Regions from separate parts of the Streptosporangium sp. NPDC000396 genome, predicted to be linked through region 2. Evidence: predicted binding sites of a transcription regulator. Region 2 holds the regulator's gene; the other holds the start of a gene.

Region 1 (14,866 bases), on a different contig from region 2:
GCGCTGGAGGTCACCGACGAGGTCTTCGAGTCGCCGCGCTCCATCGTCTTCGACCAGGCCGAGAACCGGCTCCACACCATCAAGGCCCTCATGGTCGCCACCCTGGGAGACTGACGCCGCCTGGCCGCCGGCCAGCACGCTCCGATCGAAGGTCCCGCCCGCTCCCGGTCGCGGGCAGGACCCGGTCAGCCCCCCGGCACAACGGATCATCACCACACAGACCCAGTCGAGGGGGACAACACATGGTTTCCGTGGTGCATCAACTGTTCCGCACCAAACCCGCTGAGGAGATCGTCGCCGAGGGCGGTCACGGCGTGGGCGGCGATCTGCGCCGGACTATGACCCTGTGGCAGCTCACCCTTTTCAGCGTCGGCGCCACGCTCGGCACCGGCATCTTCGTCATCCTGGGCCAGGCCGTCCCCAAGGCGGGCCCGGCGGTGGTGGCCGCGTTCCTGCTGGCGGCGCTCACGGCCCTGTTCTCGGCCCTGTCCTACGCCGAACTGGCCGGCACGATCCCGGTCTCCGGCTCGTCCTACTCCTACGCCTACGCGACGCTGGGCGAGCTCGTGGCCTGGGTGTGCGGCTGGTGCCTGATGCTGGAGTACGCCGTCTCCGTGGCGGCGGTCGCCGTCGGCTGGGGCGAGTACCTCAACCACTTCCTGCACGACCTGTTCGGCTGGACGCTGCCGGCGGCCATCATCCACTCCCCCGGCGACCAGGGCGGCGTGATCAACCTCACCGCGATCCTGATCGTCGTGCTGGCCACCTGGCTGCTGCTGCGGGGCGCCTCCGAGAGCGCCACCGCCAACGCGATCTTCGTGATGATCAAGATCGTGGTGCTGCTGTTCTTCTGCGTCGTCGCCTTCACCGCGTTCAACGCGGGCAACCTGACCCCGTTCGCCCCGCTGGGCGTCGCCGGCATCACCGCGGCCGCCTCGCAGGTGTTCTTCTCCTACATCGGCTTCGACGCGGCCTCCACCGCCGGCGAGGAGGCCAAGAACCCCAGGCGGGACCTCCCCCTGGCGATCATCCTGTCCCTCGGCATCGTCACCGTCCTCTACGTGCTCGTGGCGCTGGCCGCCGTGGGAGCCATGCCGTGGCAGGAGTTCGACCCGGAGAGGACCGAGGCCAGCCTCGCGATAATCGCCAACCGGGCCCTCGGCTCCACCTGGCCGGGCCTCATCATCTCCTTCGGCGCGGCCATCGCCATCGCCAGCGTGGTCCTCACCGTGCTGTACGGCCAGACCCGCATCCTGTTCGCGATGGCACGGGACGGCCTCATCCCGAAGATCTTCGAGAAGGTCGACCCGCGCCGCCAGGTCCCGGTGGCCAACACGCTCATCGTGTCCGTGTTCGTCTCCCTGCTCGCCGGTTTCATCCAGCTCGGCCAGCTCGCCGAGGCCACCAGCATCGGCACCCTGTTCGCCTTCGCCATCGTCAACCTCGGCGTGCTCGTGCTGCGCTACACCAAGCCCGACCTGCCGCGCAGCTTCAGGACACCGCTCTTCCCGATCACTCCGATCCTCGGCGTGATCTTCTGCGTCATCGTGATGCTCGGACTGGCCGGGATCACCTGGCTGGCCTTCATCCTCTGGTTGCTGGTCGGCCTGCTCGCCTACTTCCTGTACGGCTTTCGCCATTCCCGCCTCCACCGGAGAGTCCCATGAAGATCGAGCATGTTCTCGTCGGGTTCATCCCCGAGCCGCGCGGTAAGGACGCGCTGACGCTGGCCGCGACGGCGGCCAGGCAGGCCGGGGCCCGGCTGACGGTGGCCTACGTGCACGTGCCCGCCTGGACCACGCCGGGCCCCGGCAAGATCGACGCCGAGTGGCAGGCCTATGTGCTCGAACAGAGCGACCGGGCGCTCAACCAGGCACGGCGGCTGCTGGCGGACGTGCAGGACGTGCCGATCGACTACGTCACGAGCGGCAACCGGGGCAGCGGGCGCGGCCTGGCCCAGCTCGCCGTCAAGGCCAAGGCCGACGTGGTGGTCATCGGCTCGGCCCCCGGAGGCGGCCGGGGCCGCATCAGCCTCGGCAGCACGGCCGACCAGCTCCTGCACGCCTCCCCCGTGCCCGTCGTCCTCGTCCCCAAGGGATATGCCGACGAGCACCCGTTCAGGATCCAGCAGCTGATCGTGACCTACCGGCGTGATCCCGCCTCCGACGACGCGGTGAAGCAGTCCGCCGCGCTCGCCGCGCAAACGGGCGTGCCGCTGCGCCTGATCACCCTGGTCGTGAGCGGCGGGCGGGGGGCGAAGATGGCGGAGGAGATGCTCGACCGGCTGCGCGAGAAGGTCGCGGCCGACCTGGAGGTCGCCGCACGCGGGCACGGGCGCGTCCAGGTGGAGATGGAGGTTCTGGAGGGCAAGGACGTGGCCAGGGCGCTCGGCGGCGCCGACTGCGAGGGCGCGCTGTTGATCTGCGCTTCCAGCGAAACCGGGCCTCTGCGCCGGGTTTTCCTCGGCGACACCTCGCTGAAGATCATACGCTCAGCATCATGCCCGGTGATGATGTTGCCCAGAAACCCGGCAAAGAAGCCGTAATCACGCAGCAAAGCATGAGAAATCATGACGATTCACCGCGCATGGCGGGACAAGTGCGGCGTTTGAGGCGGACCACATCGGATCGGATTCGGCATCTTTTTTCCAATCAGCTTGACCTTAGGCGCCCACAGCTTTACCGTCACTGTCCGTAACCACACCTCGCGGCGTTATCGGGTAAACCCTGACGCTCCGGTCACCGAAGGTGCTACCCCAGGCACCAACCCGGTGGTTGGGGCATAAGTTGCGAGGGAGCACAATCAAGTAAAAGCAGTGCATTAGAGAGCCGGGGGGCCACACGATGCCGTCTGAGTACGCCAAGTCGCTGGGTGCAAGACTCCGCGCCATTCGCACCCAGCAGGGCCTGTCCCTGCATGGAGTCGAAGAGAAGTCCCGTGGACGGTGGAAGGCGGTTGTCGTCGGGTCCTACGAGCGTGGGGACCGCGCCGTCACGGTGCAGAAGCTTGCCGAGCTGGCCGATTTCTACGGGGTGCCGGTCTCGGAGTTGCTGCCGGGTGGGGCGGCGCCGAGCCCGCTTGGCCCGACGCCGAAGCTTGTGATCGACCTTGAGCGTCTTGCCCAGCTTCCCAAGGAGAAGGCAGGCGCGCTCGCCCGCTACGCGGCCACCATCCAGAGCCAGCGTGGCGACTACAACGGCAAGGTGCTGTCCATCCGCCAGGAGGACCTCCGTTCCCTTGCCGTGATCTATGACAAGTCCCCCACCGAGCTCACCGAGGAGCTCATCAACTGGGGCGTCCTTGACCCGGAGGCGCGTCGCGCCGTCGAGTCCTTCTGACAACCTGTCCGGTCACGGGTGCGCCGGCCGCCTCGGCGCACCCGTCCGCCGAAAACTTGCCGTCTCGTTAGAACATCGCCCGCATCTCGCCACGAATGACCATCGCTGTGGTAGGAAAAGGCAAACATGGCATTTAACGAGATGTGGTGGACATGGCAGGGGGAGAGGCTCGGCACGATCACCCTCAATCGCGTCCGAAAAATCGTCTCGACGCCGTCATGGCGTCGCTGGGGTCGACCAAGACCCGCGCCTTCCTGAGACTGCTGACCTCCGTCGGATCCAGCGGGACCCAGGACACCCTGAAACTCCTGCCCTTCATCGTCATGGGCGTGGTGGCCCTGATCGACTTCGGCTCCGGCCCGACGTCAGGCCTTCTTCCCCTGCTCGCCCTGGGCCCGGCCTTCGCCAGCGTGGCCTGCGGCCTGGGCAGGACGACGGTGATCGGCGTCGTCGCCCTGGCGCTGTGCGTCGCGCTCGGCGTCTACAACGACATCCTCTGGACACCTCGCACCAACATCACCATGCTCGCCATCCTCGGCGTCACCGTGGCCAGCGTGCTGGCCAGCGCCGGACGGCTCCGCCACGAGCGGCAGCTCGCCGACGTCCGCTCGGTGGCCGAGGCCGCCCAGAGAGTGCTGCTGCGTCCGGTGCCGCGCCGTGCCGGACCGGGAATCGGCGTGGCCGTCTCCTACACCTCGGCCACCGCCGAGGCCCGGATCGGCGGCGACCTGTATGAGGTGGTCACCACCCCGCACGGGGTCCGGGTCATCGTGGGAGACGTCCAGGGAAAGGGCCTGGAGGCCGTGGAGACCGCCGCGGTGGTGCTCGGGGCCTTCCGGGAGGCGGCCCACGACGAGGCCAAGCTGCAGGGCGTGGTGGCCCGGCTGGAGAACGCCCTGACCCGGGAGCTGTCCGGCGAGCAGTTCGTCACGGCCATTCTCGCCGAGATCACCGGCGGTGCCTCCATCACCGTCATCAACTGCGGTCACCCGTCGCCCATGGTGCTCGCCGCCGACGGCAAGCGCTGGTTCGCCGATCCTCCGGACGAGGCGCTTCCCCTGGGGATGGGCTCGCTGAAGGCCAACGAGCCGGTGCCGCACCAGGTCCCGTTCGCGCCGGGCGACCAGGTCCTCTTCTACACCGACGGGGTCATCGAGGCACGCAACGGAACGGGGCAGTTCTATCCGCTGCCCGCCAGGGCGCATCTGCTGAACGGCGCCGATCCGCAGCTCGCGCTGGACGCCCTCCGCGCCGACCTGCTCCGGCACGTGGGCCGCCCACTGGGCGACGACGCCGCCATGCTCCTGCTCCGCCACCGCGCCGCCCACCAGGCGACCCCCTCCGCCGCCGCCTAGGCTCTGCCCTCGGTCTTCTCACCGAGCCTCACGGGCGCGGGCGCAGTCCGTTGAGGGCGGTCTCGACGACGCTGTCGGCGTATTCGGGAGTGAGCGGTCCGCTGCGCTGCAGCCATCGGTTGAACAGCGGGCCCCACACCATCTCCACGGCCACGTCGAGATCGAGGTCCTCCGCCAGTTGCCCGGCTTGCTGGGCATCGCGCAGCCGCCGCTTCTTGAGCTCCTTCATCGGCCCGTCCAGCCGCTCGGCGTAGGCGGCGGCCAGTTCCGGGTCGTGCGCGATCTCGGTGGCGAGCGCGCGCATCGGCTCGTCGTAGCGCGGATCGTTCAGCTCCGCGACCGTGGCGCGCAGGACCACCTTCAGGTCGGCCTCCAGGTCGCCGGTGTCGGGCAGGCCGGCGTCGCCGGCCGGCCCCTCGCTCAACATGAGGAAGGCGTCGAAGAGCACCGTGCCTTTCGAGGGCCACCAGCGGTAGATCGTCTGCTTGCCGACGCCGGCCCGCGCGGCGATGCCCTCGATGCTCAGCTTGGCGTATCCGACCTCCTGGACCAGGTCGAACGCCGCGGTGAGGATGGCCCGCCGGGAGGCGTCGCTGCGGCGGGCCGCGTTGGGGGAGGTCTTGCGCTGCGTCGTCATGCCGCCAATCTAACAAGAACTAGACGAGACGGATCGTCTTGACGTGTTGAAGCAGACCGCATACAGTCGCCATCACAAATCGAGACGAACCGTCTCGCCTCGCCTGACTTCCGCCGAACGAACGGAGATCGCGTATGCGCACCCCGGCCACCACCTCCCCTCGCACCTGGTTCATCACCGGGGCCAGCCGCGGCCTGGGCCGCGCGTTCGCCCTGGCCGCGCTGGAACGCGGCGACCGGGTGGTCGCCGCCGCCCGCGGCATCACCCGGAAGGACTTCGACGACCGATACGGGGACCGGCTGCTGACCCTGACCCTGGACGTGACCGACCGTGCCGCGGTGTTCGCCGCCGTGTCCACCGCCGTCGAGCGCTTCGGCCGGCTCGACATCGTGGTCAACAACGCCGGAACCATGTCCTCGGGCATGATCGAGGAGTTCACCGAGGCCGAGGCCCGCGCCCAGATGGAGGTCAACCTCTTCGGGGCGATGTGGGTCTGCCAGGCCGTGCTACCGCATCTTCGGGCCCAGGGCTCGGGTCACATCGTGCAGATCTCCAGCATCGGCGCCCTCGGCGCTTTTCCGACCACCGGGATGTACAGCGCGAGCAAGTTCGCACTGGAGGGCATGAGCGAGGCGCTGGCGATGGAGGCCGCGCAGTTCGGAGTCAAGCTCACCATCGTCCAGCCCGGCGGCTACTGGACCGATCTGTACACCAGCATGACCTCGACCGTGCCGCTGGAACCGTACGGTCCCCTGCGCGCGGAGATGGAGCAGCAGTGGGCCGAGGGATCGATCGACAGCGAGCCGCGCCTGGCCGCCGAGGCGCTGCTGAAACTGGTCGACAGCGATGACCCGCCGCTGCGGCTGCTGCTCGGCAGCATGGTCTATGACCTGGCCTTCGACATCTCACGCCGGCGGATGGACACCTGGGCCGGCTGGGAGCAGGTCAGCCGCGCCGCCGAACACGCCGTGCCCGCCCCCGGAAGCGCCGGCTGACCCGCCCGGCACCTTCCACCGATCCCGCCGAAAATCAGGAGGACGCCTATGCGCATTGCCCATCCCGCACCCGATGCCCAGCTCGTCATGTCCGGGGTCACCAAACGGTATGACGACAAGGTCGTCCTGGACCAGGTCTGGCTCACCGTCAAGCCCGGCGAGAAGGTCGGCGTGATCGGCGACAACGGTTCCGGCAAGTCCACCCTGCTGCGCCTGCTGGCAGGACGGGAACGACCCGACGACGGCTCCCTCACCGTCGCGGCGCCCGGCGGCGTCGGATACCTGGCTCAGACCCTGGGTCTGCCCGGCACCGCCGTCGTCGGTGACGCCGTCGACCTCGCGCTCGCCGACCTGCGGGACCTCGAACGCCGGATACGGCAGGCCGAGGCCGGCCTGGGCGAGGCCACACCCGCCGAACTGGCCGCCTACGGCGAACTCCTCGCCCGGTTCGAGGCCCGCGGCGGCTACCAGGCCGACGCCCAGGTCGAGATCACGCTGAACGCGCTCGGCCAGCCGCCCCTGGATCGGAACCGCCCGCTCGGCACGCTGTCCGGCGGGCAGCGCTCCCGGCTCACGCTGGCCGCCACCCTGGCCGCGGCCCCGGAGCTGCTGCTCCTGGACGAGCCCACCAACGATCTCGACGATCACGCCGTCGCCTGGCTGGAGAACCACCTGCGCCGGCATCGGGGAACCGTGATGGCGGTTTCCCATGACCGGTTGTTCCTGGACCGGATCACCTCCGCCATCGTGGAGGTCGACCACGATCTGCGCACCGTGCGCCGTTACGGCAACGGCTACGCCGGGTTCGTGACGGCCAAGGCGGCTGCCAGGGCCCGCTGGGAACGCGAACACAAGGACTGGCTCGCCGAGATGGCCCGGCAGGCGGCAGTGGCCGAGTCCAACGCCGGGCGGCTGGCCGCCATCCCGCGCAAGGCTCCGGCCGCCTTCAGCGGCGCGGGCGCGTTCCGTGCCAGGTCACGGGCACACGGGGCGATGAGCCGAATCCGCGGCGCCCGCGAGCGGCTGCGACGGCTCACCCTGAACCCCGTCCCGCCGCCTCCCCGTCCCCTTCGGTTCACCTCGCGCGTCACGACCACCGGGAGCGGAGTCGGCGGCCCGGTCGCGGAGCTGTCCGGCCTGCGGGTCCACGGACGCCTGTACGTCGAGTCACTGCGCATCGAACCGGGCGCACGGCTGCTGGTCACCGGTCCCAACGGAGCCGGCAAGACCACGCTCCTTCAGGTCCTGTCCGGCGAGCTCGCTCCCGACGCCGGCACGGTGCGCCGGATGGCACGCGTGGGCCACTTGCGTCAGCAGGACGGCGCGGCGTACGGCGAGGGCACGGTCTTGGAGGCGTTCGCGGCCGGGCGGCCGGGAAGCCCTGCCGAACACGCCGATGCGCTGCTCACGCTGGGGCTGTTCCGCGCCGCCGATCTCGCCATGCCGATGAGGGCGCTCTCCCCCGGCCTGCGGCGCAGGCTCGAACTCGCCCGCCTGGTCAGCGAACCGGTCGATCTGCTGCTTCTCGACGAACCCACCAACCACCTGTCCCCGGCCCTGGTGGACGATCTGGAGCGCGCCCTGACCGAATATGAGGGCGCCCTCGTCATCGTCACCCACGACCGGCGCATGCGGGCCGCCTTCACCGGCTCACACCTGGAGCTCGAGGCCGGGGCGGTGACCGGGTCACAGACCCTGGCCGCGACCACGCCCGGATGACCGCGGCAGGCAGAAAATCGGACGATGCAAAAGATCCGGGGAGGGACCTAACCGGCGAGGGGGACGTGGCCCGGCAGCTTGCGCTGGGTGGGCACGCCGAGCAGGTTCTCCACCGTGGTGACGAAGCGCTCGGCCTCGGAGATCAGCTCTTCGGCGTCGCGCGCCGACACCATGCGCGTCAGCCCGGCCTCGGCCGAGGCTCGTTTGGTCGCGCTGACCTCGAAGTAGGGAGCCCAGTCGGCCAGCCGGGGCTCGGCCTCGGGCAGCAGCTCCCAGGCGCTGCGCAGCCGGCGCCTGCGGCCGTCCATGGGGCGTGGCCGGGCGGCCAGGACGGCGGCGGCCGCCTTGAGCGCGGCCAGGTGGGCGGCGACGTAACGGGTGGCGGGGGTTTGGGCGGCGGCCGCCTCTTCCAGGCAGTCGCGCGCATCGGTCAGATGCGCGTGCACCGTGGACGACAACCGGGGCCCGCCGGGCCGAGGGGTCATGCGCTTCAGCCTCCTTGGTCGCAAGCGGCTCCCGGCGAGTCGGCCGGTGAGGTCAACACTCGCAGACCCCACCGACAAATCCGCCGGGTGGCCGGACGAGGAGCTTCCCCTCTCCCCGTCCGCCCCGACCTGGTCCGTGCCGTCACCGACGGCACGAGCCGGATCGACCACCCTGGACGCGAGCCGCGAGTCCCACGTCATTGCATCGAACATAAATTCGATCACTGATAGTGTCAAGTAAAAGCGCGAACAAAAGTTCGACCGCTCCGTGGACGCGAAAGCCCCGGGAGACCAGAGGGTCTCCCGGGGCTCTCACCTGCGACTATCGGACGAACTTGCCCCGGACGTGGACCGGCACCCCCGTGCCGAGCAGATCCGGGAGGATCCCCGCCACGTGCATCGGCAGTCGCACGCAGCCGTGCGAGGCCGGGGCAAGCGGCACCGACAGCGCGCCGTGGAAGGCGATGCCGCCGTTGAAGAAGATCGGGTTGTAGAGCTGGCCCAGGTAGGACTTGTGCCATCCGCTCCTGCGCCAGGTCGTCTTGTAGTCGCCCGTCGGCGTGCGGGCGTTGCCGCAGAACCGCTGGGTCTTACCGTTCCAGGTGGCCGTCTCGCAGTACGGGATCCCGCTGCCGGAGGAGATGTGGCTGATCAGCTTCACCTGGCCTCCGACGTAGAGGACCATCACCTGCTTGGTGAGGTCCACCTCGACCCGGGTCGGCTTGCCGTTCGGCACGAGCACCTTCGGGTTCCGCGGAGCCTCCAGCGCGCTCCACGTCCTGCTCGCCACGGTGCTGGTCGGCGAGATGCCGTTGACCTTCTGGAAGGCCCAGAGCGCGGCCTGGGTCGCGCCGCCGTACTGACTGTCGATCTTGCCGGGTGCGTAGCCGAGCTCCTTCAACCGGTTCTGGAGCACCTTGACCTCGGTGCCCTTGGCACCGAGCCTGAGCGTCTTGCCCGGCGCGGCGAACGCGGGCGCCGCTGCCTGCGCCGCGACGGCCGGAGCCGCCGGGGTGGTGGCCTGAGCGTTCGCGGCACCGGCGGAAGAGAGGAGCACGACACCCGCCGTCATAAACGCAGCCACTCCTAGCTGCCGTCCAACCCCCACCTAAAATCATCCCTTCGTATCACCAATGCTCGGAACAAGGGACCATAGCGCACTGACCCTCCGTCCCAATCAGCGGTCACGAAGCGGCATTCAATGGTCAATCTGTTTAGAGTGGCCGCGTGCCAGAAAAGTTGCATCCGAACATCGAGAAGGTCGCCTCGGTCCTGGTCGAGCACAACGTCTCCGGTGAGATCGTCGTGTTCGAGGAGGCCACCCCGACCGCCGCGACCGCGGCCGCGCAGCTCGGCTGCGAGGTCGGCGCCATAGCCAACAGCCTGATCTTCGACGCCGACGGAGAGCCGCTCCTCGTGCTCACCAGCGGCGCCCATCGGGTGAACACCGACCTGATCGCCAAGACGGTCGGCGCGGCGAAGGTGAAGCGCGCCACTCCGGACTTCGTCCGCGCGGCCACCGGTCAGGTCATCGGCGGCGTCGCCCCGATCGGCCACCCCGCCCCGATCAGGACCCTGGTCGACACCTGGCTCGACAAGCACGAAGTGGTCTGGGCCGCGGCCGGCCATCCGCACACGGTCTTCCCCACGTCCTTCGCCGAGCTCGTCCGCATCACCGGCGGCGCCCCGGTCGAGGTGGAGTGACGGCCGGTCGAGGTGGGGACGCCCGCGAACTCCGCGAACACGGCACCCTGATCGCCGGACTCGGGGGCTCGGCGGAGTGATCTCGTAACAAAAGGCAGAGGAGGATAAATGACTACTGTTTGGCACAACCCGCGCTGTTCCAAGAGCCGCGCGGCCCTGGAGGCCTTCACCGGATCGGGCCGCGAGGTGAGGGTCCGCCGCTACCTGGACGATCCGCCGACGTCCGCCGAGCTGTCGGAGGTGCTGGACCTGCTCGGCCTGGAGCCGTGGGACATCACCCGCATGGGCGAAGATCGGGCCAGGGAGCTCGGCCTCGCCTCGGCGGAGCGGGAACGGGAGCGGTGGATCGCGATCCTGGTGGCCAACCCCGTGCTGATCGAGCGCCCGATCGTGCTGACCGAGGACGGCCGCGCCGCGGTCGCCCGCGACCCGGAGACGCTCAGAAGTCTGCTGTAGTCCGGAGCAGAGGCCGCCTCAGGTCCCGGTCCAGATCCAGGTCCGGGGAATAAAAGGCTTCCCAATATTTAATGGAAATTGCCAAACACCACATTCGCACCTTTCCTCGGACCGGATGGTGTCTGCCCTGCTAGGGTGCATTGGGTGATCGGACTGCGACGGGTCGCTCCCGATGAGTTCACCATTCGGCTGGACGCGGTCCTCGGCATCTACACCGCGGCGATGAACCCACCCGCCGACCAGCTCGCCGGCCGGAAGGTGATCATGGGAAACCACGCCACCCATCCGGGATTCACCTGCCTGTTCGCCGAGCGTCCCGACGGGACGCCGGTGGGCGTCGCCTACGGCTTCCACGGAGTCCCCGGGCAGTGGTGGCACGATGTCATCCACCGGGCCATCACCGATCAGAGCGGGGAAGGAAGCGCCCGTGGCTGGCTCGGCGACGCCCTGGAGCTCGCCGAGATCCATGTCCACCCCGACTACCAGGGCAAGGGCGTCGGCCGGGCGATGATCATGAACATATGCGCGGATCGCTCGGAGCGCACCGCCGTACTGTCCACGCGCGACCAGCCCACCGCCGCCCGGCACCTCTACCGCAGCGTCGGTTTCGTCGACCTGCTCACCCAGTTCGTCTTCCCGGGCGGCTACGAGCGCTACGCGATCCTCGGAGCCGTGCTCCCGCTGGCCAAGTAGGCCCCGAAGGGGGTGCCGGGAGACGGGGAGTCCGTACGCCCCCGGCCCCGGCGCCGCCGATCGCGCGCTAACCCGCCAGCGAGGCGGTCTTCGGCGCGACGTCGAGGGCCTGGAAGACCTCGCGGGTCGCGCTGGAGCGGTTGAAGGTGATGAAGTGGATGCCGGGCGCGCCTTCGTCGAGCAGGGTCTGGCAGAGCTCGGCGGCGTGCTCGACGCCCAGCCTGCGCACGGCCGCGGGGTCGTCGGCGACGGCCTCGAACCGCTCTGCCACCTCCGGCGGGAACGGCGCGCCGGACAGCTGCTCGGACCTGGCGATCGTGCTCATCTGCGTGACGGGCATGATGCCGGGGATGATCGGGGTGTCGCAGCCCTTGGCCGCGACCCGGTCACGCAGCCGCAGGTAGTCGTCCGCCCGGAAGAACATCTGGGTGATCGCGTAGTCGGCGCCCGCTCGGCACTTGCGCACGAAGTGCTCGGTGTCGGCCTCTACCGAGCTCGACCTGGGGTGCTTGTAGGGGAAGGCGGCCACTCCGACGCAGAAGTCGCCGTACAGGCGGATCAGCCGGACCAGCTCCTCGGCGTAGAGCACACCGTCGGGGTGGCGCACCCACTCGCCCATCGGGTCGCCGGGCGGGTCGCCCCGGACCGCGAGGATGTTGCGCACGCCCGCCCCCGCGAACCGGCCGACCAGATGGCGCAACTCACGAAGGGAGTGGTTGACGGCGGTGAAGTGGGCGACGGGAGTCAGCGTGGTCTCGTGGGCGAGCCGCTCCACGATCTCGACCGTGCGGTCGCGGGTGCTGCCGCCGGCGCCGTAGGTGACCGACACGAACGTGGGATGCAGCGCCTCCAGCTCGCGGATGACGCGCCAGAGCTGCCGCTCCCCCTCGTCGGTCTTCGGGGGGAAGAACTCGAAAGAGAAGGAACGGCCACCGGCGGCGAGAAGCTCGCGGACGGTGGGCACGCGATCGGGGAGAACTGACGGGCGACCCAGAGCCATGTCTCTAGGGTACTGGGCGCTCGGCCGGCCACCGCATTCTTGATTGCTGTAAGCCGTACCCACCTCTCCCGATATGCACCCTATGCCCGGGCCGATAACCTCAGTGCATGACCACTTCCGCAGCCGCGCTCGACACCATCCGCTTCGAAGTGGATCGCTCCCTCAGGGAGTTCGTCGACCGGCAGCGCCCCCAGGTCAGCGCCCCCGAGCTGGCTCCTCTCATCTCCGCCGCCGAGGAGTTCCTGGCGGGCGGCAAACGGCTGCGACCGGCGTTCTGCTACTGGGGATGGCGTGGCGCGGGTGGCTGCGACGACCCCGCGCTCTTCGCCGCCGCCGCCTCGCTCGAGCTCCTCCAGGCCAGCGCCCTCATCCACGACGACGTGATGGACGCCAGCGACCTGCGCCGCGGCATGCCCTCGGCGCATCGCAGGTTCCAGGCGCTGCACGAGAAGGCGGGCTGGCACGGCTCGGCCGAGCAGTTCGGTGAGGGCGCGGCGATCCTGCTGGGCAACCTGCTGCTCATCTGGTCCGGTGAGATGTGGCGGAGCAGCGGCCTGCCGCCGGCGTCGCTGGCTGCCGCCCAGCAGGTCCACGACCACATGCGCACCGAACTCATGTGCGGCCAGTACCTGGACCTGCTGGAGCAGGCCCACGGCGAGAGCACCTTCGAAAGCGCGTTGCGGGTCGCCCTCTTCAAGAGCGGCAAATACTCGGTGGAGCAGCCGCTCCGGCTCGGCCTGGTGCTGGCCACGCAGGGACACGAGCCGTGGATCGACCGGCTCTGCGAGGAGTACGGCCGGTGCGTGGGCATCGCCTTCCAGCTCCGCGACGACATCCTCGGCGTGTTCGGCGACCCGGCCGAGACCGGCAAACCGGCCGGCGACGACCTGCGGGAGGGCAAGCGGACGATGCTCATCGCCCGCGCGCTCGCCGCGGCCTCCCCCGCTCAGGCGCGGGTGGTGCGCGACACGCTCGGCGACCCGGCGCTGGACGAGGCCGGGGTGGGCCGGTTACGCCGGATCATCGAGGAGACCGGGGCGCTCGTCGCGTGCGAGAGCATGATCAAGAACTATCTCGAAGACGCCCTCGGCTCGCTGGACAAGGCCCCGATCACCCTGGAGGCCCGTACGGCCCTGGCCGACCTGGCCGTGGCCGCGACGTCCCGCCGCACCTGAGAACCCGGCCGCGAACCCGGCCGTCCCTGTCGCCCCCGGCTTCACCGCTCCGGATCCGTCCGCCGCGGAGAGGCCACGATCGGGCTCCGGGTCAGGCCGGAGCGGTCAGCCTCCGCCGGAACTCCCCCGCGGCCGCCTTCGGGTCGTCGGCCTCGGTTATGGCCCGCACGACCACGACCCGGCGCACGCCGTAGGACATGACCTCGTCCAGGTTGGTGAGGTCGATGCCGCCGATGCCGAACCAGGGCCGGTCGGTACCCAGGGCCGCGGCGTGCCGGAGCAGGCCGGGGCCCGGCGCGGGCCGTCCGGGTTTGGTCGGCGTCGGCCAGATCGGGCCGCAGCAGAAGTAGTCGACACCGGGCTCGACGGCCGCGGCGGACGCTTCCTCGGGGCTGTGGGTGGAACGCCCGATGAGGATGTCGTCGCCGAGGATGTCGCGCGCGACCGGCACCGGCAGATCGCCCTGGCCGAGATGGAGCACGTCCGGGCGGGCCGCGTAGGCGATGTCCGCCCGGTCGTTGACCGCCAGCAGCTTGCCGTGCCGATCGCAGGCGTCGCGGAAGACCTCCAGGAGCTCCAGCTCCTCACGCGCCTCGAGGCCCTTCTCCCTCAGCTGCACGATGTCGACGCCGCCCGCGAGAGCGGCGTCGAGGAAGTCCGCGAGATCTCCCCGGTCACGGCGACCGTCGGTGCACAGGTACAGACGGGCGTCAGAAACCGAGGGCTTGGGCACGTCTCTTGACCTCGGTGTGGCGGCCCGCGAGGATCGCGTCCACCGGTGACCCCGGCAGGGTCTCGTCAGGGGTGAACAGCCAGCGAAGCGACTCGACGTCGTCGTATCCGGCGTCGAGCAGCACGGTGAGAGTGCCCGGCAGTCCCTTGACGACGTCGCCGGCCGAGAGGAACGCGGCGGGGACCTGAGGCTCGCCGCCTCCCCGTCGCACTCCGATGAGCTTGCGGTCCTTGAGAAGTTGCTTTGCGCGACCGGCGCTGAGGTTGAGCCTTCTGGCCACCTCGCTCAGGGAGAGCCACTCTCCCACCAGCTGGTCGGTTTCCCGGTCGATCTGCGCAACAGAAAGCGTCACGAATCCACCACTACCACATCGAGCCCTTCGCCAAACACCCGGCGGCGAGGTTACGCCGCCGTGCAGTCGCGCAACGCTACCGCAGGGTCGGCCAGACGGCCGACTTCCAGGCGCTGCCCACCCTCGATGAGGCGGCGGCCCTGGAGCAGGTCGCGGGGACGGTTGACGGCGAGCACCGCGGTGAGCCTGTCGTCCTCGCCCACCCAGCAGGCCCCCCACTTGGT
Region 2 (14,866 bases):
ATCAAGCGGAACGCGCACCCGGCCGAGTGGACCTACGCCAACATCGAGACCCAGGCCAACTCCTTCAGGCGCTACGCGGTCTCCTTCGACTGGTCCCGCCGCCTGCACACCAGCGACGCCGACTACTACAAGTGGACCCAGTGGCTGTTCATCCGCTTCTTCGAGCGCGGCCTGGCCTACCGCAGGGGCGGCCTGGTCAACTGGTGCCCCAACGACCAGACCGTGCTGGCCAACGAGCAGGTCGTCGGCGGCAAGTGTGAGCGATGCGGCGCCGAGGTCGTCCGCCGCGAGCTGACCCAGTGGTACTTCAAGATCACTGACTACGCCGACCGGCTGCTGGAGGACATGGCCCAGCTGGAAGGCGGCTGGCCGGAGCGCGTGCTGACCATGCAGCGCAACTGGATCGGCAAGTCCACGGGCGCCGACGTCGAGTTCGTGATCGAGGGCCGCGACGAGCCGGTCACCGTCTACACCACGCGCCCCGATACCCTGTACGGCGCGACCTTCTTCGTGGTCGCCCCGGACGCGCCGCTGGCCGACGAGCTGGTCGCGGACGACCGGCGCGAGGCCTTCGAGGCCTACCGGGCCGAGGTGGCCAAGCTGTCCGACATCGACCGCCTGTCCACCGAGAAGGAGAAGACCGGCGTCTTCCTGGGCCGGTACGCCGTCAACCCGGTCAACGGCGAGCGCATGCCGGTCTGGGCGGCCGACTACGTGCTGTCCGACTACGGCCACGGCGCCATCATGGCGGTCCCCGCCCACGACCAGCGCGACCTGGACTTCGCCCGCACGTTCGACCTGCCGGTGAGGGTCGTGGTCCACACCGGCCTGGCCGACCCGGGTGAGACCGGTGTCGCGACCGCGGGAGAGGGCTCCCTGGTCAACTCCGGCCCGCTGGACGGCCTGTCCAAGACCGACGCGATCAGGAAGATCACCGAGGTGCTGGCCGAGCGCGGCACCGGCAGGGCGGCGGTCAACTTCCGCCTGCGCGACTGGCTGCTGTCCCGCCAGCGTTTCTGGGGCTGCCCGATCCCGATCATCCACTGCGTCGACTGCGGAGAGGTCCCCGTCCCGGACGACCAGCTGCCGGTCACCCTGCCCGACCTGCGCGGCGAGGCCCTGGCACCCAAGGGCGTCTCCCCGCTGGCCGCGGCCGAAGACTGGGTCAACGTCTCCTGCCCCAAGTGCGGCGGCACCGCCCGGCGTGACACCGACACGATGGACACCTTCGTCGACTCGTCGTGGTACTTCCTGCGTTACGTGGACCCGTCCTACGAGGACGGCCCGTTCGACGTGGAGAAGGTCCGGCAGTGGGGCCCGATCGACCAGTACGTCGGCGGTGTCGAGCACGCGGTGCTGCACCTGCTGTACGCGCGGTTCTTCACCAAGGTCCTGCACGACATGGGCATGGTCGACTTCACCGAGCCCTTCATGCGCCTGCTGAACCAGGGCCAGGTGCTCAACCAGGGCAAGGCGATGTCGAAGTCGCTGGGCAACGGTGTGGACCTGGGGCAGCAGATCGACGACTACGGTGTGGACGCCGTCCGGCTGACGATGGTGTTCGCCGGCCCGCCGGAGGACGACATCGACTGGGCCGACGTCTCCCCGGCCGCGTCGCAGAAGTTCCTGGCCAGGGCGTTCCGCGTCATGGCCGAGGCCGGCGCGGCCTCGGCTCCCGGCGTCGACTTCTCCACCGGAGATCTGGAGCTGCGCAAGGTCGTCCACCGGACCGTCGACGAGGTCACCAAGCTGGTCGACTCCTACCGCTTCAACGTCGCGGTGGCTCGCATGATGGAGCTGACGAGCGCGGCCCGCAAGGCGATCGACTCCGGTCCCGGCGCCGCGGACCCGGCCGTCCGCGAGGCCGCCGAGGCCCTGGCGGTCATGCTGTCGCTGGTCGCGCCGTACGCCGCGGAGGAGGGCTGGGAGCGCCTGGGACACTCCGCCTCGGTCGCCCGGGCCGGATGGCCCGTGGCTGAGGCCGCCCTGCTGGTCCAGGACTCCGTCACCTGCGTCGTCCAGGTCGCGGGCAAGGTCCGCGACCGGCTGGAGGTCTCCCCGGAGATCTCCGACGCCGAGCTGGAGGCCCTGGCACTGGGCTCGGACAAGGTCCAGTCCTTCCTGTCCGGCACCCCGCGCAAGGTCATCGTCCGCGCGCCCAAGCTGGTCAACATCGTCCCCTAGCGACCTCGGGGCGCCCGTACGGCGGGCGCCCCACCGTCGACATGACACTCCCGGTTTGTGTCACCCCGTAGGCGAAGATCCACGAACAGGCCCCGGATAACGACTGCCGGAACACGCCGCAGGGCGGGCGGCAGATTTATCAGAAACCTCCGTGGAGACCCCCGCCGTTGGGTGGGGGAGGAATCGAACCCCTGCGGAGCAGGGCGGGAGTAGACGTTTCACCCCCCGGCGAACCGCTCTGTCACAGCTGACCGGTTCTTAACTGATCTTTCTTCATACTGTGAGACGTGGCGCAGATCGTGAAGCGGGCATACAAGTACCGCTTCTACCCGACCCCCGAGCAGGCCGAAGAGCTTGCCCGGACCTTCGGCTGCGTCCGCCTGGTCTACAACAAGGCGCTGGAGGACCGGACCCGCGCCTACACGCGGCAGGGGCGCCGTGTCTCGTACGTGGAGTCCTCGGCGGCGCTCACGGCATGGAAGAAGACCTCCGAGCTGGCGTTCCTGAATGAGGTGTCGTCGGTGCCGCTGCAACAGGCCCTGCGGCACCTCCAGATGGCCTTCGCGAACTTCTTCGCCAAGCGGGCCAAGTACCCGACGTTCAAGTCTCGTAAGAGATGTCGGGCGGCGGCCAAGTACACCCGCTCGGCGTTCCGCTGGCGCGATGGTCGGTTGACGCTGGCGAAGATGCGTGACCCGTTGGCGATCGTGTGGTCCCGGCCCCTGCCCGAGGGTGCGGAACCATCCACGGTGACCGTGTCGAAGGACGCGGCAGGCCGGTGGTTCGTATCCATCCTCGTAGAGGAAAAGATCCGCCCTCTGCCTCCCGTGACCAGCGCGGTCGGCGTAGATGCAGGGATCACCACACTGCTCACGCTGTCCACCAGGGAGAAGATCGCCAACCCCCGCCACGAGCGGGTGAACCGGCGCAGGCTGGCCAAGGCGCAGCGGGCGCTGTCGCGCAAGGCCAAGGGATCGAACAATCGGGCCAGAGCTCGGCTGAGGGTCGCCCGCGTCCACGCGCGGATCACCGACCGGCGCCGGGACCACCTGCACAAGCTCACCACTCGGCTCGTCCGTGAGAACCAAACGGTCGTGATCGAGGACCTCACTGTCCGCAACATGATGAAGAACGGGCGGCTTGCCCGCGCCATCGCCGACGCGTCCTGGCGGGAGTTGCGGACAATGCTGGAGTACAAGACGGCCTGGTACGGCCGGGAACTGCTGGTCGTGGACCGGTGGTTTCCCTCGTCCAAGCTGTGCTCGGCGTGCGGCACCGTGCAGGAGGCGATGCCGCTGAACGTTCGGGGGTGGGAATGCGCCTGCGGTGCGACCCACGACCGGGATGTGAACGCCGCAAGGAACATTCTCGCCGCCGGGCTGGCGGAGAGATAAAACGCCTGTGGAGCCGGTGTAAGACCTCAACGGAGACATCCGGGCGGGCAACCGGCGGTGAAGCAGGAACACCAACCGGCGACGGTTGGAATCTCCTCCTTTCGGGGAGGGGAGGAAGTCAATGTGTCGAAGATCGAGCGGCACCTGCCGGGCTGACGCGTGGCGAAGGAGTCTGGTGGTCCCGGCCGTCGGGAGAACGGCCGGCCGGCGAGTCGGCTCCCGCGCGTGAACGGTCGGACGGCAACCCGCTCAACCGCCAGGAATACATGCGATATCTCGCGCAGCGCGGCACGACGCGGTGAGGATGACAGGGTGGCCGGGCCCGGGAGGTCGGCTCCCGGTCGGACCCGGTTGCGCTCGGCCGGGCCCGGCCTGGTTGTGCTCGGCCGGGCATGGCGTCGGGCGCGTCACCGCCGGGTCAGGCGTGCCGCCCTCCGTCGGCGACGATGGCGATCCAGCGGTCGGCGACGCCTCCCCACAGCTCCCGAAGGGCCGGTTCCGCCTGCTCGATCTGCCTGAGCATCTCGGGCACGTCGACGCCGAGCCGCTCGGAGTCGTCCTTCGCCCACGCGCGGGCCGAGTCGAGCAGCACCTCGGGATGGAACTGCACGCCCCAGGCCACGGCCCCCAGGCGGAATGCCTGGTTGGGGAAATCCGCGTCCCAGAGCAGCGGCACCGCGCCCGGAGGAAGCACGGAGATCTCGTCCCAGTGCCACTGGACGGCCCGCGCGGAGCCGGGGAACCCGGCGAAGAGCGGATCGTCGGCCGCGGCCGGATAGGCGCGCAGGCCGTACAGCCCGACCTGGTGGCGCTCCGCGACCCGCACGGCTCCGCCGCACGCGGCCGCGAGGAGCTGCCCGCCGAGGCAGACACCGAAGGTGGGAAGCTCGGTCCGTACGGCTTCGCGCAGCAGTTCCTGGACGTGCGGCAGCCAGGAGGCCACGTGAGCGTCGTAGGCGCCGGGAGTGCCGCCGAGCACGAGCAGCCCGTCGTAGCCGTCGAGGGTCGCGGGAAGCTCGTCGCCCTTGAACGGGCAGCGCAGGTCGAACGGGACGCCCGCCGCCTCGATCCGGGAACCGATCAGGTCCGGCCCGGTGCCGTCCTCGTGCTGAACGATCAGGATCACAGCCGGCCTGCCGCGATGATCGATTTCAGGAACATACGTGTGCGCTCCTCTGCGGGGTCAGTGAAGATCTTTTCAGGTGGGCCCTGCTCCAGCAGGCTGCCCTGGTGGAGGAAGCAGACCTTGTCCGCCACCTCGCGGGCGAAACCCATCTCGTGGGTGGCGAGAAGCATGGTCAGTCCTTCGGAGGCGAGTTCCCTGACGATGCCGAGCACCTCGGCGACCAGTTCGGGGTCGAGCGCCGCGGTGATCTCGTCGAGCAGGAGCACGCGGGGTTCCATGGCGAGCGTGCGGACGATCGCGACCCGCTGCTGCTGGCCTCCGGAAAGCCGATCGGGGAAGGATGCGGCCTTGTCGGCCAGGCCGACCCGTTCGAGCAGGATCATCGCCTTCTGGGCGGCCCGCTCGCGGGACAGGCCGCCGAGCCTGATCGGCGCGAGCGTGACGTTGTCGAGCACGCTCATGTGCGGGAACAGGTTGTAGCTCTGGAAGACCATGCCGACGTCGCGGCGGAGCAGGTTCACGTCGACGCCCGCGCCGGAGACGACCTCGCCGTCGAGCCTGACCTGCCCGCCGTCGATCGGTTCGAGCGCGTTGACGCAGCGCAGCAGCGTGGACTTGCCGCTGCCCGAGGCGCCGATCAGGCAGATCACCTCGTGCTGCTCGACCTTCAGGTCGATGCCCCGCAGCACCTCGTGCTCGCCGTAGCTCTTGCGCAGCCCCTCGATCTCAAGGAATGCCATCACGCCCCCCTGGCCTTGTCGCGGGCGATCAGCCGGTCGACCAACCGCGCCTGCGGAATCGTGATCAGGATGAACAGTCCCGCGACGACGGTGACCGACGACAGGTTGAAGTGGTTCGCGGAGAAGATCTTCGCCTGGTTGAACGCGTCGATCGTGCCGATCACGTTGACCAGCGCGGTGTCCTTCTGCAGCCCGATGAAGTCGTTGAGCAGCGGTGGGATGACCCGCTTGGTCGCCTGCGGCACGACGACATGGCGCATCGTGGCGAGGTGGGAGAAACCGAGCGAACGCGAGGCGGCGACCTGACTCGGGTGCACGCTCTCGATGCCGGACCGGAACACCTCGGCGACGTAGGCGCCGTAGACGACGGTCAGCGCGAGGATCGCGTACCACGTCTGGCTCAGCCCGGACAGGATCGGGATCTGCGCGATCGGCAGGCCGAAACCGATCAGGTAGATCACGATGATCGCGGGCACGGCACGGATGACGTCGATGTAGACGACGGCCAGGGCCCGGATCGGGCGGCCCACCCGGCCGGGGGCCAGCCGGGCGAGGGCAAGGATCAGACCCCAGGCGAGGACGAGGACCTGGGCGACGACGGCGATGAACAGGTTGGTGCCGAACGCCCTGATGATGTCGACCGTGCTGGTGCCGATCAGCTCGCCCTGGAAGAACGTGCGCTGCACCGCAGCGTCGTTGGCCAGCACGAAGACGATCAGCGTGAGGGCGCACAGCACGGCGAAGGCCGTACCGGCCGCGGTCCAGGCGGACTCCCGCACCCGCGCGGACAGGCCGCGCTTTTCCACGATGTCGGCGCACGAGGCGCACCTGCTGGAGCACCGCCACGCCTCCAGGGCGGGCCGATAGACCAGGAGTACGGCTGCCGCGCCGGCGAGGGCGACGGCGCCGAAGACCCAGCGCCACATGCCGGGGGCCGCGGCCTCGAAGACGGACGCCGCAACGAGCCAGGTGGCGACGGTCGCGACCGTGGCGGCGGCCAGGCCGAGGATCGCGAGGCCGCGGTTCGGCGTCGGTGCGGGCTGGGCGGTCGCTCCCCGGGCCCCGGCGACGGTGGCCACCGCCGGGCCCGTCGCCTGGTCAGCCGTCGTCACGACGCCTGCCAGAGCGGGATCCTGGCGGGGTCGCCGCCGAACGCCTTGGACAGGTAGTCGGCCGACAGCTTGTCGAGCGTCCCGTCCGTCTTCATCTGCTCAATGATCTTGTTGATCGTCTCGGCGTTCTCCGAGCCCTTCGGGTAGAGCGCACCGTACGACTCGCCGGTTTCGTACTGCCCGACGACTTCGAGCAGGCCGTTCGACTTGACGGCCGAGCCGAGCATGATGGCGACGTCCTGCAGCGCGGCGTCGATCTGGCCGGCCTGGAGCGCGGCGCTCATCTCCGGGTCGTTGGCGAACACCTTGGGCTGCTGCTCGGGCTTGAGCGTGTTGGCCACCCACAGCGCGCCCGCGGTGCCCTGCTTCACGCCGAGTCGCAGGGTGCGGATGTTGTCCTTGGTGACGCTCGTGCCCTTCTTCACCATCACGCCGATGTTGGAGGAGAAGTAGGGCGCCGAGAAGTTCACGACCTTCTTGCGCTCGTCGGTGATGGAGATCTCGGCCAGGGCCATGTCGAAATTCTTCGTCCGCCCCGAGACGAGCGCGTCGAACGGTGTGTTCTCGATGGCCAGCTTGGACAGGCCCGCGCGGTAGGCGATGTTGGCCGCCATGCAGTACTCGTAGCCGTCCTTGATGGCGGCGACCGTGTCACCGTTCCACCAGCCGGGAGAGGGCAGGTCGCCCTGGACGCTGAGCGTGTCGGCGGTGACGGGTTTGATCGTGAACTCGCCGCGCTTGCCGGTGACCTTGCAGTTGCCGTACGAGTCGCCGCTGGCCTCGGTCGTGTTGGCCGAGGTGGAGGAGCCGCCGCAGCCGGCGGTGAGCAGCAGCGACAGCAGCCCTGCGGCAACGGCGGTGGAACGGATGGTGACCATGACGCATCTCCTGGTAGGGGATCTGCACCATTGCAAAAGCGTTTTGGCATCGTCAAGAGGGTTTGCCAAAACGTTTTCTCATCTGTGAGGATGCGCGAGTGACCAATCGAGCCGGCATCCGCGACGTCGCCCGCGTGACTGGCCTGTCGATCACGACGGTCTCCCATGCTTTGAGCGGCAAGGGCAGGGTTTCGGAGCGCACCCGGGAGATCGTGCGAGCGGCGGCCGAACGGCTCGGCTACCAGCCTGACCCGATCGCGGCCGGGCTGGCGTCGGGCCGCGTCGGGGTGATCGGCATCCTGGTCGAGCACATCCGCTCGCGCCACTGGGAGCACACCTACCGGCCCTACTACGCCGCCTTCGCCTCGGGCGCGACCATGCTCGCGGTCGAACGCGACCACGCGGTCGTGGTGCTGCCCGCCGACCTCTGGGGCAAGGTCCCCCTCGACGGGGTGATCATCGTGGATCCGGCACACGGCGACCCGTTCATGTCGGAGTGCAGGAAGCGCGGCAAGCCGGTGGTGGCGGACGGCACGCCACTGGATCCGGGGTTCCGCGACGTGCCCGTCATCGAGAGCGACTCCGACGACACCCTCCAGGCGCTGCTCGGCCATCTGCGCGACGCGGGCGCCTCCCGCATCGCGCTGCTGACCGGCACCGAGCCCGACTCCTACACGCTCGACACCGAGAGGGCCTACATCGCCTGGTCGCACGCGCACGGCAACCCCGTGATCATTGAGGCGCTGCAGCCGGGCGAGCCACCGGCCGCCGCCGCCGAGCGGCTGCTGTCCCGGCCCGACCGTCCCGACGCCGTGCACGGTCTCAACGAGACGTACGGCGAAGCGCTGCTGGGCGCGGCGCGCAAGCTCGGCCTCGCCATCCCTGACGACCTGCTGGTCACGATCATGTGCGAGACGGTCGAGGACAAGCACTGGGACGTGCCGCTGACCGTGCTCAGCCTCGAAGCCGAGAGACGTGGGGCGGTGGCCGCCGCCGCGCTCATCGACGTGCTGAGCGGCATCGAGCCCGGCTCCCTCAGGGTGCCCACCCGCCTGGTGATCAGAGAGTCGACGAGCCGCTGACCCGGCCGGCGCATGCTCTGCGGATCTTCATCCTGGATGGTGTTCCCTGGATCTCAAGGGAGCGGGGATGAGGAGAGAGAGTATGCGGGCTTATGGATGAAGTTCGCGATAGTGCCCGGTTCTTGAGTGCGGACTGGCGAGCCGATCGGATCGGGGCGGCGGGAGGATGCCGCCCCAACAGCCGAAACCCCGGGCTCACGGTTGAAACCCGGGGTCTCCACACTCGAAAATCCGCGACGAAGTCTCGCCGTATGGCTGTGGCCTTGTGGGCCGGGCAGGGGCCGGTCTGGATGCCTGCCGGGCGCCGTCTTCTCAGAGCTTGCGCAGAACCGCCACGACCTTGCCCAGGACGGTGGCCTCGTCACCGGGGATCGGGTCGTAGTTCGGGTTGTGCGGAACCAGCCAGACGTGGCCGTCCTTGCGCTTGAAGGTCTTGACGGTGGCCTCGCCGTCGATCATCGCGGCGACCACGTCGCCGTTGTCGGCCACCGGCTGCTGGCGGACGACCACCCAGTCGCCGTCGGCGATGGCGGCGTCGATCATCGAGTCACCGGTCACCTGGAGCAGGAAGAGCGTGCCTTCGCCGACGAGCTGCTTGGGCAGGGCGAAGACGTCTTCGATGCTCTCCTCGGCGAGGATCGGGCCACCGGCGGCGATCCGGCCGACGAGCGGCACGTAGGCCGCGGTCGGACGGCTGACCGGAGCGTCGTCGTCGCGGGAGTCGGGATCCACCCACAGCACCGGCTCGCCGGGCAGCCGCACCTCAAGCGCACGGGGACGATGCGGGTCGCGGCGCAGATAGCCCTTGCGCTGCAACGCCGTCAGCTGGTGCGACACGCTGGAGGTGCTGGTGAGTTGCACCGCCTCGCCGATCTCCCGCATGGACGGCGGGTAGCCGCGCTGCTGCACCGAGTCGCGGATGACCTCAAGGATCTTCCGCTGCCTGGGGGTGAGGCCGAGCGAGTCGCGCCTGCGCACTGCCAGGTCGTTGACGGCTGAGCCGTTCTCGTCATGCTCGCTCATACGATCTCCTTGCCTCCCGGTCTGTATTGCTTGTGTCGCACACAGCGACCGTACCCTCGTTGAAGATCATATTCAAACAATTGTTCGAGTCGTTCTCGAAATCAACGACAGTGTGGTGTACAACATCGTACGGGAGTTCGATCGACATCGTGTTCGATTCGCCGATCTTTCTTCGACATATGTTCGGCCAGGTCGAAGGGGTGGGGGGCCATCATGAAGACGACCACGACGACCACGATCACGAAGGCCGCGACGGCCGCGACCGCGACGGTGCGGCGACCCGGGCGGAGGTCCACTCGGCGGTCCGGGGCAGTGGGAGACGTCCGATACCCTGGTGCGCCGCTCCAGCTCACCAGGAGGGGAAGGATCGTGGTGATATCGGCACTCACCGTGATCACCCTGGGGGTGCTCTGGGTCGGCGCCCGCATCGACGCGGCCTCGGCGATCGAGCGGAGAAGCCATGAGGGCCTGCCCTGGGTCGTGGTCCACCGCGGCGACACGCTGTGGGAGATCGCGGACGCGGTGACGGTGGAGGGCGACCCCGCCCCGACGATCCGCCGGATCATGGACCTCAACGGGTTGCCCGACTCCGTGATCCAGCCCGGAACCCGGCTGTATCTGCCCGACGGTTTCGCGCGTTGAGAGGGGCGCCGGAGGGGCGACACGCCGGTGTGATGCGCTGATCAGCGACTTCGGCTCGCGGGGTCTCTTTAACTTGCGTTCATGGGCCGACCCTCCTACCGTTGGACCACAACATCTAGTGGCTCAACCCAGTGCACTTCACCATAGATTGTGTTTCCATTACCGCATCTCGACCATTCGAGAGGTGGGCGCAAGCGTCCGGACACGGGTGCTGTGGGGTGCATGAGGAAGGTGGGCCGCTCGGCAGGTCAAGGAGGCGACGCGCGTGCACTGTCCGTTCTGTCGTCATCCTGACACGCGAGTCATCGACAGCCGGTCCACCGACGACGGTGGGGCCATCCGCCGCAGGCGCACGTGCCCGGAATGCGGACGCAGGTTCACCACGCAGGAAAACGTGCTGCTCATGGTCAGCAAGCGCAGCGGGGTGACCGAGCCGTTCTTCAGGGACAAGGTGATCGCCGGAGTGCGGCGGGCTTGCCAGGGACGTCCGGTCAGCGAAGACTCTCTGGCCCAGCTGGGCCAGCGGGTGGAGGAGTGCATCCGGGCGACCGGGGCCGCCGAGATCGCGGCCCACGAGGTCGGGCTGGCGATCCTGGGCCCGCTCCGCGAGCTGGACGAAGTGGCCTATCTGCGCTTCGCCTCCGTTTACCGAAGCTTCGAGACCCTGGCCGACTTCGAGGCCGAGATCGAGAAGTTGCGGACGGATCGCTCCACCAAGCAGGACTGAAATTCAAGCCCCGGGCGCCGGGGGACATGGCGGCGCGTTGATGTGGTCCGAGTCGAGGGCTCTGCGGAGTCCCGGAAGGGGGAAGTCATGACGGAGACGGTCGGTGGCACGGCCATGCGTGGGGGGAAGCGGCCGCGTAGGGGGCTGAAGATGAAGCGCATCTTCACCACTCCAGGGGTGCACCCCTATGACGAGGTGGCCTGGGAGCGCCGTGACGTCGTCATGACCAACTGGCGAGACGGCTCGATCAACTTCGAGCAGCGAGGCGTGGAGTTCCCCGAGTCCTGGTCGGTCAACGCCGCCAACATCGTGACCACCAAATACTTCCGCGGCGCGGTGGGCACCCCGCAGCGCGAATGGAGCCTCAAGCAGCTCGTCGACCGCGTGGTGGGCGTCTACACCAAGACGGCGATCGAGCACGGTTACTTCGCCACCGAGGAGGACGCCGAGATCTTCGACCACGAGCTCAAGCACGCTCTGGTCAACCAGGTCTTCAGCTTCAACTCGCCGGTCTGGTTCAACGTGGGCACCGCCTCGCCGCAGCAGGTCAGCGCCTGTTTCATCCTTGCCGTCGACGACACCATGGAGTCGATCCTCGACTGGTACAAGGAAGAGGGTGTGATCTTCAAGGGTGGTTCGGGTTCCGGTGTGAACCTCTCCCGGATCCGCTCGTCGAAGGAACTGCTCTCCAGCGGCGGTACGGCCAGCGGCCCGGTCTCCTTCATGCGCGGTGCGGACGCCTCTGCGGGCACCATCAAGTCCGGCGGCGCCACGCGCCGGGCCGCCAAGATGGTCGTCCTGGACGTGGACCACCCCGACATCGAGGAGTTCATCGAGACCAAGGCGCGTGAGGAAGACAAGATCCGCGCGCTGCGCGACGCCGGGTTCGACATGGACCTGGGCGGCAAGGACATCGTCTCCGTCCAGTACCAGAACGCCAACAACTCCGTGCGCGTCTCCGACGAGTTCATGCGCGCGGTGGAGGCCGGTGGCGAGTTCGGCCTGCGCGCCCGCCTCACCGGCGAGGTCATCGACAAGGTCGACGCCAAAGACCTGTTCCGCAAGATGGCCAAGGCCGCCTGGGAGTGCGCCGACCCCGGTCTCCAGTACGACGACACGATCAACGACTGGCACACCAGCCCGGAGACCGGCCGCATCACCGCGAGCAACCCGTGCTCGGAGTATCTGCACCTGGACAACTCCTCCTGCAACCTGGCCAGCATCAACCTGCTGAAGTTCCTGAAGGACGACGACTCGTTCGACATCGCGAACTTCGTGAAGATCACCGAGCTGATCATCACCGCGATGGACGTCTCCATCACCTTCGCCGACTTCCCGACCCAGAAGATCGACGAGACCACCCGGGCCTACCGCCAGCTCGGCATCGGCTACGCCAACCTCGGCGCGCTGCTCATGGCCACCGGCCACGCCTACGACTCCGAGGGGGGCCGGGCCATCGCCGGCGCCATCACCTCCCTGATGACCGGCGTCTCCTACCGTCGCAGCGCCGAACTGGCCGGGGTCGTCGGGCCGTACGACGGCTACGCCCGCAACGCCGACGCGCACAAGCGTGTCATGCACAAGCACGCGGACGCGGACGGCGGCCTGCGCACGCTGGAGGCGATGGACCGGGCGATCCACGCCGAGGCCTCCAAGCAGTGGGCGGAGTGCCTCAAGCTCGGTGAGAAGAACGGCTACCGCAACGCCCAGGCCTCGCTGCTCGCGCCCACCGGCACCATCGGCCTGATGATGGACTGCGACACCACCGGTATCGAGCCCGACCTCGCCCTGGTCAAGTTCAAGAAGCTCGTCGGCGGCGGCTCCATGCAGATCGTCAACCAGACGATCCCGCGCGCGCTGCGGCAGCTGGGCTACCAGGAAGAGCAGATCGAGGCCATCGTCGAATACATCGCGGCCAACGGCCACGTCGTGGACGCCCCCGGCCTCAAGCCCGAGCACTACGAGGTGTTCGACTGCGCCATGGGCGAGCGGGCGATCGCGCCCATGGGCCACGTGCGCATGATGGCCGCCGTCCAGCCGTTCCTATCCGGCGCCATCTCCAAGACGGTCAACCTGCCCGAGTCCGCGACGATCGAGGACATCGAGCAGGTCTACATGGAGGGCTGGAAGCTCGGCCTGAAGGCCCTGGCCGTCTACCGGGACAACTGCAAGGTCGGCCAGCCGCTCTCCGCCGCCGGTCAGAAGACGGAGGAAAAGCCCGCGCCCGCGGAGCCCGAGGTCCAGGTCGTGGAGATCAGCCGCCCGACTCGCCGCCGGATGCCGAACCAGCGTCCCAGCACCACCACACGCTTCACCGTGGGTGGCGCCAAGGGCTACATGACCGCCTCGTCCTACCCCGACGACGGTCTCGGCGAGGTCTTCCTGAAGATGTCCAAGCAGGGTTCGACCCTCGCGGGCGTCATGGACGCCTTCTCCGTGGCCATCTCCATCGGCCTGCAGTACGGCGTGCCCCTGGAGACCTACGTGAGCAAGTTCGTCAACATGCGCTTCGACCCGGCGGGCATGACCGACGACCCGGACATCCGCATGGCCGCCTCGGTGATGGACTACATCTTCCGCCGCCTGGCCCTGGACCACCTGCCCTACGAGGAGCGGGCCGCCCTCGGCATCTTCTCGGCCTCCGAGCGCGCCGCCCAGCAGCGGGGTGAGGACCCGGCTCCGATCCCCACCGACGAGGTCATCGCCGAGCTGGCCACCTCGGCACCGATCGAGCAGCCCCAGCCCCGCACGGAGCCGGTGGTCGTGGCCGAGCCTCAGCGGGTCGGCTCTCTGGAGTCCCACCAAGGCCGCACGGCCGACGCACCGCTCTGCATGACCTGCGGTACCAAGATGCGTCCCGCCGGTAGCTGCTACGTCTGCGAGGGCTGCGGCTCCACCAGCGGCTGCAGCTGATTCGGAGCGTCGTCAGGCGTGAACGACCTGTTCAGGCGGGGTGCCGGAGAGATCCGGCACCCCGCCGGAGCGTTTAAGGAAGGTACGCGCCGGGCCGGCGCTCAGAACATCCCGTTGGGGACTTCCGCGGGCTCTGGCACAGGCTGGACGACATCCCAGTGCTCGACGATCAGTCCATCCTCCAGCCGCCAGATATCGACGACCGCGGTGCCGCGTTTTTCCTCCGGCGCGGTCATGAGGTAGTGCATGACCACGTACTGTTCGTCGGCAATGGCGCGCTTGAGCTCCAGTCGGGCGCCCGCCACCGGAGCGTGCGCGATGAAATCGACGAACGCGTCTCGGCCGGAGGGGTTGCCCGGGCTGTGTTCGACGAAATCCTCCGCCAGCAGAGTGCGAAGGATTTCGATGTTGCCTCTGGCGAACTCCGCGAAGCCCTCGAGCACGAGCTTCCTGTTGCGTTCCGTCTCAGTGGTTTCTGGCATGCGGATAACGGTGGCGGCGCCGGTATCGCGTCGTCGATTACATCCCTTGTAATGGCGATGGGTGCGAGGTCACGATAGAACCGAGCCCATGTCACAAGATCGGCCTGTTGGTGAACTCCTGCGTGAGTGGCGCCGTCGTCGGCAGCTGAGCCAGCTCGATCTGGCCATCCAGGCGGAGGTCTCCAGCCGCCACGTCAGCTTCGTCGAGACCGGCCGCACGGTTCCCAGCCGTCCGATGGTCCTGCGTCTGGCCGAACACCTGCAAGTTCCGCTGCGCGACCGAAACCGGCTCCTGGTCGCCGCGGGATACGCGCCTGTCTACCAAGAGCGTCCGCTGGACGACCCGGATCTGACAGCGGCGCGCGAAGCCCTTCATCAGATCTTGCGGGGGCATGAGCCGAATCCCGCGCTGGTGGTGGATCGCCGTTGGAACTTGGTACTTGCCAACTCCGCCGCCGATGTGTTCTTGGACGGTGTCGCACCTGCCCTGCTAGAACCGCCGGTCAACATGATGCGGCTGGGCTTGCATCCCGCCGGGTTCGCGTCCCGCCTGCTCAACCTGG

Evidence for each region. The regulator LexA, encoded in region 2, represses DNA repair genes until DNA is damaged. The targets are predictions, from matches to a motif close to TCGAACANNTGTTCGA.
Region 1: a site for LexA is predicted at 8,775-8,790, ahead of ACFY2X_RS01615 (SAV_6107 family HEPN domain-containing protein). Genes of this name have one in related genera too.

What each region holds. Positions count from the first base shown of each region.
Region 1 is NZ_JBIAZA010000001.1:358,765-373,630, forward strand. It holds gene argF (ornithine carbamoyltransferase) at 1-114, shown strand, start outside; gene ACFY2X_RS01580 (amino acid permease) at 243-1,667, shown strand; gene ACFY2X_RS01585 (universal stress protein) at 1,664-2,545, shown strand; gene ACFY2X_RS01590 (transcriptional regulator) at 2,844-3,338, shown strand; gene ACFY2X_RS01595 (PP2C family protein-serine/threonine phosphatase) at 3,557-4,693, shown strand; gene ACFY2X_RS01600 (TetR/AcrR family transcriptional regulator) at 4,722-5,330, opposite strand; gene ACFY2X_RS01605 (SDR family oxidoreductase) at 5,465-6,325, shown strand; gene abc-f (ribosomal protection-like ABC-F family protein) at 6,374-8,044, shown strand; gene ACFY2X_RS01615 (SAV_6107 family HEPN domain-containing protein) at 8,092-8,529, opposite strand; gene ACFY2X_RS01620 (L,D-transpeptidase family protein) at 8,852-9,601, opposite strand; gene ACFY2X_RS01625 (YbaK/EbsC family protein) at 9,757-10,233, shown strand; gene ACFY2X_RS01630 (arsenate reductase family protein) at 10,342-10,689, shown strand; gene ACFY2X_RS01635 (GNAT family N-acetyltransferase) at 10,834-11,382, shown strand; gene metF (methylenetetrahydrofolate reductase [NAD(P)H]) at 11,450-12,382, opposite strand; gene ACFY2X_RS01645 (polyprenyl synthetase family protein) at 12,490-13,557, shown strand; gene thiE (thiamine phosphate synthase) at 13,649-14,290, opposite strand; gene ACFY2X_RS01655 (Rv2175c family DNA-binding protein) at 14,268-14,642, opposite strand; gene ACFY2X_RS01660 (NAD(P)/FAD-dependent oxidoreductase) at 14,693-14,866, opposite strand, start outside.
Region 2 is NZ_JBIAZA010000011.1:115,444-130,309, reverse strand. It holds gene leuS (leucine--tRNA ligase) at 1-2,184, shown strand, start outside; partial or broken gene ACFY2X_RS19395 (RNA-guided endonuclease InsQ/TnpB family protein) at 2,472-3,734, shown strand; gene ACFY2X_RS19390 (type 1 glutamine amidotransferase) at 3,997-4,704, opposite strand; gene ACFY2X_RS19385 (amino acid ABC transporter ATP-binding protein) at 4,701-5,444, opposite strand; gene ACFY2X_RS19380 (amino acid ABC transporter permease) at 5,444-6,556, opposite strand; gene ACFY2X_RS19375 (ABC transporter substrate-binding protein) at 6,553-7,434, opposite strand; gene ACFY2X_RS19370 (LacI family DNA-binding transcriptional regulator) at 7,533-8,516, shown strand; gene lexA (transcriptional repressor LexA) at 8,829-9,539, opposite strand; gene ACFY2X_RS19360 (LysM peptidoglycan-binding domain-containing protein) at 9,909-10,181, shown strand; gene nrdR (transcriptional regulator NrdR) at 10,447-10,908, shown strand; gene ACFY2X_RS19350 (vitamin B12-dependent ribonucleotide reductase) at 10,996-13,821, shown strand; gene ACFY2X_RS19345 (nuclear transport factor 2 family protein) at 13,923-14,303, opposite strand; gene ACFY2X_RS19340 (helix-turn-helix domain-containing protein) at 14,392-14,866, shown strand, end outside.